Cupriavidus necator: one gene and its partners. Each later gene encodes a partner of the first gene's protein in a complex. Links are inferred from orthologs where the notes say so. Each region holds a gene or a part of one and is shown in the gene's direction. Other genes may lie near its edges. The genes, in order: tsaD, tsaE and tsaB.

Region 1 (3,697 bases):
TCATGCAGCGGCATGGCGGCATCCACGCCCGAGGCCGCGCACCAGGCATCGGCCAGCCGCGCCGGCAACCGTTGCGCCAGCAGGTTGCCCAGGTGCTTGCGGCTGCCGGTCTTCTGCTCGAGCAGCCAGGCGGCGGCATCCTCGCCATCAAACAGGTCGATGGCGATCGGTGTGCCGGGACGCCAGTAGCTGGAAATCTGCAGCACGGCGGGTCCGGACAGGCCGCGATGGGTCCACAGCAGGTCTTCGCGGAAGGCTCCGGCCGCCTTGCCGTTGCCGGTGGCGATATCCACTTCCAGCGACACGCCGGCCAGCGGCGCGAACGGCACCCAGTCCTTGCCATCGAAGGTCAGCGGCACCAGCGCCGGCCGGGTTTCGACGATGCCCAGCCCGAACTGCCGGGCGATGCGATAGCCAAAGTCGGTGGCACCGATCTTGGGGATCGACAGGCCGCCGGTGGCCACCACCAGCGCCCCGGCCCGCACCATGCCGGTAGCGGTGAGCAGCAGGAAGTCGTCGCCCTCGCGCCGGACCTCGGCCACGCTGCAGCCGGTGTGCCAGCGCACATGGCCGGTGTCGCATTCGGCGCGCAGCATGGCGATCACGTCTTCGGCGCTGTCGTTGCAGAACAGCTGGCCACGATGTTTCTCGTGCCAGTCGATGCCGTAGCGGCGCATCAGGCCAAGGAAATCCTGCGGCGTGTAGCGCGCCAGCGCCGAGCGGCAGAAGTGCGGATTGGACGACAGGTAGTTGGAGGGCCCGGCCTGCAGGTTGGTGAAATTGCAGCGCCCGCCGCCCGAGATGCGGATCTTCTCGGCAAGCTTGGTGGCATGGTCGATCAGCACCACGCGCGCGCCGTTCTGGCCGGCCACGGCGGCACACATCATGCCGGCCGCGCCCGCACCCAGCACGGCCACGTCATACCGGCCCGTCCGGGCCGATGTTGCCCCGCTCATTGCACGCCTCGCGCATCCATGTGTATTGCCACCGCCAGAGAAAGGGCAGATTGTAGCGAAAAGCACGCCGCGCGCTGCTGTGCTACCCTGCGCGCTTCCTGCAACCTGTTGTTTCGACAGCCGTTTCCCTGACCGGAGGCGGCCCTATGCGCTCCCCATGCTTGTCCTCGGCATCGAATCCTCCTGCGACGAAACCGGCCTCGCCCTCTATGACACCGGCGCCGGCCTGCTCGCGCACGCGCTGCACTCGCAGATCGCCATGCACCGCGACTACGGCGGCGTGGTGCCGGAACTGGCGTCGCGCGACCATATCCGCCGCGTGCTGCCGCTGCTGGAGCAGGTGCTGGCCGATGCCGGCCGTACCCGCCAGGACATCGACGCCATCGCCTTCACCCAGGGCCCCGGGCTGGCCGGCGCACTGCTGGTGGGCGCCTCGGTGGCCAATGCACTGGGCTTTGCGCTGAACGTGCCGATGGTGGGCGTGCACCACCTGGAAGGCCACCTGCTGTCGCCGCTGCTGACGCGCGAGCCGCCGCCCTTCCCGTTCGTGGCGCTGCTGGTGTCGGGCGGGCATACGCAGTTGATGGAAGTGCGCGGCATCGGCGACTACACGCTGCTGGGCGAAACCCTGGACGACGCCGCCGGCGAAGCCTTCGACAAGACCGCCAAGCTGCTGGGCCTGGGCTATCCGGGCGGCCCCGAAGTGTCGCGGCTGGCCGAATTCGGTATCCCCGGCGCCTTTGCGCTGCCGCGGCCGATGCTGCATTCGGGCAACCTGGATTTCTCCTTCGCCGGACTGAAGACCGCGGTACTGACGCAAACACGCAAGCTCGCCAACACCTGCGAGCAGGATCGCGCCAACCTGGCGCGCGCCTTTGTCGATGCCATTGTCGACGTGCTGGCCGCCAAGTCGATGGCAGCGCTCAAGCAGACCGGCCACAAGCGGCTGGTGGTGGCGGGAGGCGTGGGTGCCAACCGCCAGTTGCGCGAGCGGCTGGACCAGATGGGCAAGCAGCGCAAGATCGACGTGTATTACCCGGATTTGGCGTTCTGCACCGACAACGGCGCGATGATCGCGTTTGCCGGCGCCATGCGCCTGCAGGCCGCGCCCGAACTGGCGCGGCACGAGTATGGCTACGGCGTGACGCCGCGCTGGGACCTGGCGGATATCCGCCTGCCTTCGGCGGCCTGAACCGGACCAAAAAATAGCCACCGCATGCGGTGGCTATTTCTATTGCAGCGACAACGCGGTCAGTCGACCCGCTTGTCCCGCTCGATCACCGCATACGCGCTGTGGTTGTGGATCGACTCAAAGTTCTCCGCCTCCAGCACATAGGCCACGATGCGATCATCCGCATTCAGGCGCATGGCGATATCGCGCACCAGGTCCTCGACGAACTTGGGGTTCTCATAGGCGCGCTCGGTGACGAACTTCTCGTCGGGGCGCTTGAGCAGGCCCCACAGCTCGCACGAGGCCTCTTCCTCGGCCATGCGCACCAGCGCTTCCACCGGCAGCTCGCCGGCCAGTTCCACGTTCATGGTGATATGCGAACGCTGGTTGTGCGCGCCGTACTGCGAGATCTTCTTCGAGCACGGGCACAGGCTGGTCACCGGCACCAGCGCCTTCAGGAACACGCGCGCGGCGCCGTCGCGCACTTCGCCGGTCAGCGTGACCTCGTAGTCCAGCAGCGACTCCACGCCCGACACAGGCGCGGTCTTGCTGATGAAGTACGGGAAGGTGACCTCGATGCGGCCGGCCTCGGCTTCCAGCTTTTCCAGCATCTTGTCCAGCATCAGCCGGAAGCTGGACAGCTCCAGCGGTGCGCGCTCTTCTTCCAGCAGCGCGACGAAGCGCGACATATGCGTGCCCTTCTGGTCCGCCGGCAGGTGCACGTCGAGATTGAAGGTGCCCACGCTCGGCATGATGCCGGCCGGGGTCTTCAGGGTCACGGGGTAACGCACGCCTTTGACACCGACACGCTGGATGGGGATCTGGCGGGTGTCGGGGCTCGACTGGACGTCGGGCATGACGAAGGCGGGATTGATGTCATTCATCTACGGTTTCCTCCAGGGTCGCGCCCAAGGGGGACGGCACGAGCCCTTACGGTCGCGGCAATTTCGCAGTCCATCCATGCCGCGCAACGAGTGTGAAACCACGGGATCCGGCAAGTGGCACGCCGGCCCGCAGCTGCGAACACAAAAAAGGGGAGTTTAAGGGAATTCGGACGCACTCGTGGTGCGAGGGCCGAATCCCCTTCGGGACAGCAGGTGATCAGGCCACGCGCGAGGCGACCGTGACCTTGGGCTGGTCCAGCCCGAAGCGCTCGCGCACCGAGCGCTCGATGCCGGCCGCATCCAGGCCGCATTGCTGCAGCAGATAGGCCGGGTCGCCGTGGTCGACGAAGCGGTCGGGCAGGCCCAGCGTCAGCACCGGCTTGTCGATGCCGGCCTCGGCCAGTGCCTCCAGCACGGCGCTGCCGGCGCCGCCCATCACGCTGCCCTCTTCCACGGTCACCAGGTAGTCGTTCTCCGCGGCCAGGCGCTTGACCAGCTCCACGTCGAGCGGCTTGACGAAACGCATGTCGGCGACCGCGGCATCCAGCGCCTCGGCGGCACCCAGGGCCGGGTGCACCATCGAGCCGAACGCCAGGAAGCCCACGCGATGCCCCGCGCGCGCACCTCCCTCGCGGCGCATCACGCCCTTGCCGACCGGCACAGTGGTGAGCTCGGCGGCAATGGCC
Region 2 (3,552 bases), 1.7 Mb from region 1 along the record:
CGGCTCCGAGGGGCTGGCGCTGATGGCGGTGATCGTCGGCTGCACGGTGCCGCTGTGCAACGTGGCGGCGGTGTGGGCGCTGGCGCGGCACGGCCAGACCGCGCTGTGGAAAGAGCTGGCGCGCAACCCGCTGATCCTGGCCACTGCCGGCGGCCTGCTCACCAACCTGATGGGGCTGCATGCGCCCGAGGTGCTGGGCATGACGCTGAACCGGCTGGGCTCGGCCTCGACCGCGCTGGGGCTGATGACGGTGGGCGCCGGGCTGCAGATGAGCGGTGCCACCGGCACCGCGGGGCCGGTGGCCTGGTGGACCGGGGTCAAGCTGCTGGCGATGCCGTGCGTGGCCTGGCTGGTGGGGCGGCACCTGCCGCTGACCGCGCTGCAGTACCAGATCGTGGTGCTGTATGCCTCGCTGCCCACGGCCTCCAGCGCGTATATCCTGGCGGTGCGCATGGGCGGCAACGGGCCGATGGTGGCGGCGACGATTTCGCTGATGACGGTGGCGGCGATCGTGACCACGCCGCTGTGGCTGGCGCTGGTCAGCTAGTCCGGCGGCGGGCCGCCCTGGGCCAGGGCCCAGTCGATATGCTCGCGCACCAGCGGCGTGGCGCTCTCGCGCCGCTCCAGCAGTGCTGCGCGGATGCGCGCGGCCAGGGCCGCGTCTTCGGCGCGCGTGCCCGACAGCGCCGCGCGCAGGCTGTTGCCCAGACCCACAGCCAGGTTGCGCAGCCAGCGCTCATGGCCGATGCGGCGGATCGGGCTGCCTTCGAGCCGCTGGTTGAATTCCGCTTCGGTCCACTGGAACAGCGCCACCATGTCGGGCGCGTCGAGCCCGTTGCGCACGTCGAAGTCCGGCACCATGGCCACATGCGCGAACTTGTTCCACGGGCAGGCCAGCTGGCAGTCGTCGCAGCCGTAGACGCGGTTGCCCATGGGCGCGCGGAACTCCACCGGAATCGGGCCCTTGTGCTCGATGGTCAGGTAGGAGATGCAGCGGCGCGCGTCCAGCCGGTACGGCGCCACGATGGCGCGCGTGGGGCAGATGTCCAGGCAGCGGTGGCAGTTGCCGCAGTGGCCGGACTCGGGGGCGTCGGCCGGCAGCGGGATGTCGACCAGGATCTCGCCCAGGAAGAACATCGAGCCGCCGTCGCGGTCCAGCAGCAGCGTATGCTTGCCGCGCCAGCCGAGCCCGCCCTGGCTGGCCAGCGCCACTTCCATGACGGGTGCGGAATCGGTAAAGACACGGTAGCCGAATTTTCCGATTTCGGCCTCGATCCGGCTGGCCAGCTGCTGCAAACGGCTGCGCAGCACCTTGTGATAATCGCGGCCGCGCGCATACAGCGACACCACCGCCGTGGCCGGATCGTCCAGCCGCGCCAGCTCGTGCCGGCGCCAGTCGGTGGCGCCGGCCTGCGCGCCGGCAGCCGGAAGGTACGGCATCCGCGCCACGATCGCGCGCACGGTGCCGGGCACCAGTTCGGCCGGCCGGGCGCGCCGCAGGCCGTGGTTCGCCATATAATCCATGTCGCCGTGGTAGCCCTGCGCCAGCCACGCCATCAGCCCCGGCTCGGCATGACTGAGGTCGACATCGGCGATGCGCACCGAGGCAAAGCCCAGTTCCGCGCCCCATGCGCGGATCGACGCGGCCAGTGCCGCAAGTTCCCCGGGGCCCGCGGCCAGGTGGGCGGCGGTGCCGGGAACGGGGGTAGGTGGCGCATCTGCCTGCCCTGGGGCGACTCGGTCGATCATCCCTGAATTGTACGCAATGCCCTTGCTCGAAGAACGCACCCTGACGCTGCCCGACGAAGCCGCCACCGCGCGCCTGGGCGCCGCGCTGGCCGCCGCCGTGCAGGCCATGCCGCCGCGCACGGTGCATGTGCAGCTGTCCGGCGACCTGGGCGCCGGCAAGACCACGCTGACGCGCACGATCCTGCGCGCGCTCGGCCATGCGGGCAAGGTCCGCAGCCCCACCTACACGCTGTGCGAGCCCTACGAGGTGGCCCGCGCCGACGGCTCGCCGCTGACCGTCTACCACTTCGACCTGTACCGCTTTGCCGATCCCGAAGAGTGGATCGACGCGGGTTTTCGCGACTGCTTCGCCGAACCGGCCTTCAACCTGGTCGAGTGGCCGGAAAAGGCCGGCCGCCTGCTCGGGGAACCGGATCTCCATATGTTGCTCCAATCGGACATGGCCGGGGCGGATGATGCCGGCGAGCGGCGGATCGCGACGATGCGCGCCTATACTCACACTGGACTTACCCTGCTGAACGCATGCTGATCAAGCGACTTGCCACCGACCGCCCCGATGGACCCGACGGCCTGCTGCAGGCGCGCCGCAAATGGATGGCGCAGGCACTGAAGCTGGGCGCGGGCACGGCCGTGCTGACCCTGGCCGGCCCGCAGATCGCGTTTGGCGCCGGCATCGTCGCGGTGCGCGTATGGCCGGCCGAGGACTACACCCGCGTCACCATCGAATCCGATTCCCCGCTGGCCGCCGTGCACCAGATGATCCGCGACCCCGACCGGCTGGTGGTGGACATCGACGGCCTGGACCTGTCGCCCACGCTGCGCGAGCTGGTGGCCAAGATCACCCCGAACGACCCCTATATCCAGACCGTGCGCGTCGGCCAGAACCGCCCGCGCGTGGTCCGCATGGTGTTCGACCTGAAGGAAAACGTGGCGCCGCAGGTGTTCACGCTGGCGCCGATCGGCAGCTACCGCAACCGCCTGGTGTTCGACCTGTACCCGGTCAATCCGCCCGATCCGCTGTGGAAGCTGGTGCGCGACACCGAGGAAAAGCAGCGCCGCTTCGCCACCTCGGACCCGGCGCCGGGCAACGATGGCATCGCCGGCGCGCCGGCCGGTGCCGAGGAAGACGCGATCGGCGCGCTGGTGCGCCGCTTCGACGAGAAGGGCGAGGTGCCGCCCACCACCGCGCCGCTGCCGCCGCCGGTGGCCTCGGCCCGGCCCAGGCCGTCGGCACCGCCGGTGCCGAGCCCCAATGCCCCGGTGGTGCCGCCGGTCGCACGCGACAATCCCACTGCCGAACGGCCCTTCAAGATGCGCCGCCTGCTGACCGTGGCGATCGATCCCGGCCATGGCGGCGAAGACCCGGGCGCGATCGGCGCCGCCGGCTCGCGCGAGAAAGACGTGGTGCTGCAGATCGCGCACCGCCTGCGCGCCAAGATCGATGCCCAGCCCAATATGCGCGCGATGATGACGCGCGACGCCGACTTCTTCGTGCCGCTGAACGTGCGCGTGCAGAAGGCGCGCCGGGTGCAGGCCGACCTGTTCGTATCGATCCACGCCGATGCCTTCCTGTCGCCCGAGGCACGCGGCGCGTCAGTGTTCGCGCTGTCCGAGCGCGGCGCCTCCAGTACCGCGGCTCGCTGGCTAGCCAACAAGGAAAACGCTTCCGACCTGATCGGCGGCGCCAACATGGGCAACAAGGATGCGCAGGTGGCGCGCGTGCTGCTGGACCTGTCCACCACCGCGCAGATCAATGACAGCCTGCAGGTCGGCAAGGCCGTGCTGGGCGAGATCGGCGGCATC
Region 3 (3,610 bases), 640 kb from region 1 along the record:
GAGCAGGGCAAGGCGATCAGCATGTTCGGCTTTGGCGTGGTACTGGCGCCGGCGCTGGGGCCCAGCCTGGGTGGCTTCCTGGTCGAGGCCTTCGGCTGGCGCTCGATCTTCTTCGTGGTGGTGCCGCTGACGCTGATCGGCGTGCTGATGGCGCGGCGCTTCATGGCGGTGGACTCGATCATGATGGGCGAGCGCCAGCCGCTGGACTGGCGCGGGCTGGGCCTGGCCGGTATTGCCACGGTAAGCCTGCTCAACGGCGTGGTCGAGATGCGCGACAGCGTGCCCGCGGGCCTGGCGCTGTCGGGCTTCGGCGTGCTGATGCTGGCGGCGTTCGTGCTGTGGCAGCTGCGCGCGGCGCATCCGCTGATGAACCTGCGGCTCTACAGCTACCGGCAGTTCGCGGCCGGGGCGGTGGTGGCCTTTATCTACGGCGCGGGGCTGTTCGGCTCGACCTACCTGCTGCCGGTCTATATGCAGATGGCGCTGGAATACACGCCGTCGCGCGCGGGCCTGGTGCTGTTCCCGGCGGGCGTGATGCTGGCGCTGACGATCGCCATATCGGGGCGCTTCACCCACAAGATCGCGCCGCATATCCAGGTGTCGTTCGGGCTGGCGCTGCTGTCGCTGTCGTTCCTGCTGATGGCGCTGGGCTCGCGCTCCACGCCATATCTGGTGCTGGTGGCGCTGGCGGTGCTGGGGCGGATCGGGCTGGGCTGCATCCTGCCGTCGCTGACGCTGGGGGCAATGCGGGGGGTGGACTTCACGCTGATCGCGCAGGGCTCGAGCTGCATCAACTTCCTGCGCCAGCTGGGCGGCGCCATCGGCGTGAGCCTGGCGGGCGTGGGCCTGCAATGGCGGCTGGCGGAGCACGGCGCGGTGCTGGGCCAGGCCGGCGACGCCGCCGTGCAGGCGGCGCGCATCCGTGCCTTCGATGAAACCTTCCTGGCCGTGGGCGTGGTGATTGCCAGTGCGATGATCGCGGCGTGGCGGATCCGGCCGCGGCCGGTGCCGGCGGCCTGAGGCCGCCGGGCCTGGCTGCGCCGGCTTAGCTGGCTGCGCCGCTGCGCAGTTCTTCCACCAGCGCGATGTACTGCTCCATCGCCTGTTCGCGTGCGGTGCCGCGCAGGGCTTCCCAGGCTTCAAACTTGTAGCGGCCGACAAAGTCGGTCATGCCGGGCTTGTCGCCGTGGGCATCGCCTTCGCTGCCTTGCTTGAACAGGGCGTACAGGCGCAGCAGGGACATGTTGCTGGGGCGCTCGCTCAGTTGCTTGACGTCGATCTGGGCCTGGTCGAAGCGTGCCTGCAGGTCGCTCATGGGGGTTCCTCCGTGTGTGCTGTCTGGATTGCGAAAGTGCAGGCCGATGATAGCCGCCCGGCGGCGCCGCGCCGTCCGTATAAAACCGAAGAAGCCCTCGATTCCGGGCGTCACCGGATACAATCGCGCCATGTCCTGGATTCTTGCTGTTGAAACTTCTACAGAGTGGTGCTCGGTCGCGCTCGGACGTGCGGTGCCGGGTGCCGGAGTCGAGTGCCTGGTGCGCCATGAGCACACTGGTGCACGCTCGTCGGCACGCGTGCTGCCGGCTGCCGGCGAGCTGCTGGCCGAAGCCGGCATTGCGCTGGCGGACTGCGCTGCGATTGCCTTTGGCGCCGGCCCGGGCTCGTTCACGGGCCTGCGCACCGCCTGCGGCGTGGCGCAGGGGCTGGCCTTCGGCGCCGGGCTGCCGGTGGTTCCGGTCAATACCCTGATGACGTGCGCCGAGCGCGCGCGCGCCGCTACTCCGGCGCTGCCGGACGACACCGCGGTGCTGGTGGCCCTGGACGCGCGCATGGATGAAGCCTATTCCGCTGCTTTCCGCTGGCATGCCAGCGCGCGGGAATGGGCGGAAGTCACGCCGATGCAGGTCAGCGCGCCGGAAACCGTGCCGCTGCCCGACGGCGATTTCTGGCTGGCCGGCAATGCCTCGACGGTTTTCGGCGAGCGGCTGGCGGGCCTGGCGCGTGCCGCGCGCGTGCTGCCGGAGGCGATGCCCCATGCGCAGCCGATGATCGCGATTGCACTGCGCGCACTGGCGCGCGGCGAGGCCATCGACGCCGACCAGGCCATGCCGATCTACCTGCGCGACAAGGTCGCGCAGACCATCGCCGAACGCGAAGCCGCCGCTGCCGCCCGTGCCGCGGCCCAGACCGGGAGCGCATCGTGAGTGCAGCCTATCCGCTCGATCCCCGCAACCACTGGCCGGCCGTGCCCGCCATGCCGGTGCTGCCGCACGGCTGGGCGCTGGGCCGCATGAGCGCGCTCGACCTGGCGGCCGTGGCGGGCATCGAGGCGCGTGCCTACAGCCATCCGTGGACCCGCGGCAATTTCGAGAACTCGGTCAAGTCCGGGCATCTCGGCCTGACGCTGCGCGACCCGGCTGGCACGCTGGTGGCCTACGCCGTGCTGATGCCGGTGGTCGATGAAATGCACCTGCTCAATATCACCGTCGAGCCGCGGCGCCAGCGCCAGGGGCTGGGGCGGCTGATGCTGGCGGTGGTGCTGGCCACCTCGCACGCGCACCGCATCCATACCATGCTGCTGGAAGTGCGGCCGTCCAATACCGGGGCGATCGCGCTGTACCAGGCGGCGGGGTTTGCCGAGATCGGGCGCCGCAAGGGCTATTACCCGGCCCTGGGCAGCAAGCGCGAGGATGCGCTGGTGCTGCGCCGCAGCTGGCCGGCCGAGTCCGCCGCCAATGAAGGCACGGAGGGCAGGGCATGAGCCGCCGCGCACAGTTCCTGGAAGTCCTGGGCATCCCGACCGAATGGGTGCCGCGCGAGCGCGCGGATGCGCAGGCAGAGGCTGCGCCGGAGGTGGCCGTGGCGCAGGCAGCGATGCCTGTTGCCGAGGCGCCTGTGGCCGAGGTTGCCGCAGTGGTTGCCGCTCCGGCTGCGGAACCCGCCATGCCGGTGCCGGCGCCAGTGGCGCCGCCGGTCTCCCGGGCACCGGCGGCGCCTGCTCTGGTTCCGGCCGGCCCGGAACCCGGCTCGGCGCAAGCAGATCGCGAAGCCGCCATTGCCAGCATGGAATGGCCGGCGCTGGACGCCGCCGTGGCCGGCTGCACCGCGTGCGGCCTGTGCCAGCACCGCACCAATACCGTATTCGGCGTGGGCGACCGCCAGGCCGAATGGATGCTGGTGGGCGAAGCCCCCGGCGAGAACGAAGACCTGCAGGGCGAGCCCTTCGTGGGCCAGGCCGGCAAGCTGCTCGACAATATGCTCGGCGCGCTCGGGCTGGCGCGCGGGCGCAATGTGTTTATCGCCAACGTGCTCAAGTGCCGCCCGCCCGGTAACCGCAACCCGGAGCCCGAGGAGGTGGCGCAGTGCGAGCCGTTCCTGCGCCGCCAGATCGCGCTGGTGAAGCCCAGGGTGATCGTGGTGCTGGGCCGCTTTGCGGCGCAGTCGCTGCTGCGCAGCACCACGCCCATCGGCAAGCTGCGCGGCACCGTACATAGCTATGAAGGTATCCCCGTGGTGGTGACCTACCATCCGGCTTACCTGCTGCGCACCCTGACCGACAAGGCGCGCGCGTGGGAAGACCTGTGCCTGGCCAGGGAGGTCCATGACCGTG

The links.
Region 2: the proteins of tsaD (region 1) and tsaE are in contact, whole or in part, in a crystal structure (PDB 6N9A), measured with the Thermotoga maritima proteins. The link is inferred for Cupriavidus necator from one-to-one orthologs. Residues at the interface, in WP_004082750.1 of Thermotoga maritima: Cys10, Asp11, Arg49, His50, Leu82, Gly84, Gly135, Gly136, Glu154, Thr155, Leu156, Asp157, Asp158, Ser159, Glu162, Asp165, Lys166, Arg169, Leu170, Tyr175, Lys213, Thr214, Leu217, Tyr218, Gln221, Arg222, Asn324; in WP_004082108.1 of Thermotoga maritima: Leu37, Gly38, Lys46, Lys57, Val59, Lys60, Ser61, Thr63, Phe64, Thr65, Leu66, Met67, Val69, Pro71, Tyr82, Arg83, Leu84, Asp86, Asp88, Phe89, Asp93, Ile128, Asp130, Glu131, Arg134.
Region 3: the proteins of tsaD (region 1) and tsaB are in contact, whole or in part, in a solved structure (PDB 4WQ4), measured with the Escherichia coli proteins. The link is inferred for Cupriavidus necator from one-to-one orthologs.

What each region holds. Positions count from the first base shown.
Region 1 is NZ_CP066018.1:2,614,069-2,617,765, reverse strand. Bases 165-3,130 are described here. They hold tsaD (tRNA (adenosine(37)-N6)-threonylcarbamoyltransferase complex transferase subunit TsaD), read left to right. Parts: upstream 165-1,113; coding sequence 1,114-2,148; downstream 2,149-3,130. Other genes in these bases: folE2 (GTP cyclohydrolase FolE2), read right to left, coding at 2,208-3,011; I6H87_RS12200 (BaiN/RdsA family NAD(P)/FAD-dependent oxidoreductase), read right to left, coding at 165-956. Also shown: more of I6H87_RS12200, read right to left, coding at 1-164; dxs (1-deoxy-D-xylulose-5-phosphate synthase), read right to left, coding at 3,229-3,697.
Region 2 is NZ_CP066018.1:883,271-886,822, reverse strand. Bases 701-3,521 are described here. They hold tsaE (tRNA (adenosine(37)-N6)-threonylcarbamoyltransferase complex ATPase subunit type 1 TsaE), read left to right. Parts: upstream 701-1,765; coding sequence 1,766-2,278; downstream 2,279-3,521. Other genes in these bases: I6H87_RS04055 (N-acetylmuramoyl-L-alanine amidase), read left to right, coding at 2,272-3,521; queG (tRNA epoxyqueuosine(34) reductase QueG), read right to left, coding at 701-1,749. Also shown: I6H87_RS04070 (AEC family transporter), read left to right, coding at 1-547; more of queG, read right to left, coding at 544-700; more of I6H87_RS04055, read left to right, coding at 3,522-3,552. UniProt on the Escherichia coli protein: Required for the formation of a threonylcarbamoyl group on adenosine at position 37 (t(6)A37) in tRNAs that read codons beginning with adenine.
Region 3 is NZ_CP066018.1:3,258,815-3,262,424, forward strand. Bases 446-3,324 are described here. They hold tsaB (tRNA (adenosine(37)-N6)-threonylcarbamoyltransferase complex dimerization subunit type 1 TsaB), read left to right. Parts: upstream 446-1,445; coding sequence 1,446-2,204; downstream 2,205-3,324. Other genes in these bases: I6H87_RS15280 (DHA2 family efflux MFS transporter permease subunit), read left to right, coding at 446-1,020; I6H87_RS15285 (acyl-CoA-binding protein), read right to left, coding at 1,046-1,315; rimI (ribosomal protein S18-alanine N-acetyltransferase), read left to right, coding at 2,201-2,761; I6H87_RS15300 (uracil-DNA glycosylase), read left to right, coding at 2,758-3,324. Outside these bases: more of I6H87_RS15280, read left to right, coding at 1-445; more of I6H87_RS15300, read left to right, coding at 3,325-3,610; I6H87_RS15305 (DUF1853 family protein), read left to right, coding at 3,602-3,610. UniProt on the Escherichia coli protein: Required for the formation of a threonylcarbamoyl group on adenosine at position 37 (t(6)A37) in tRNAs that read codons beginning with adenine.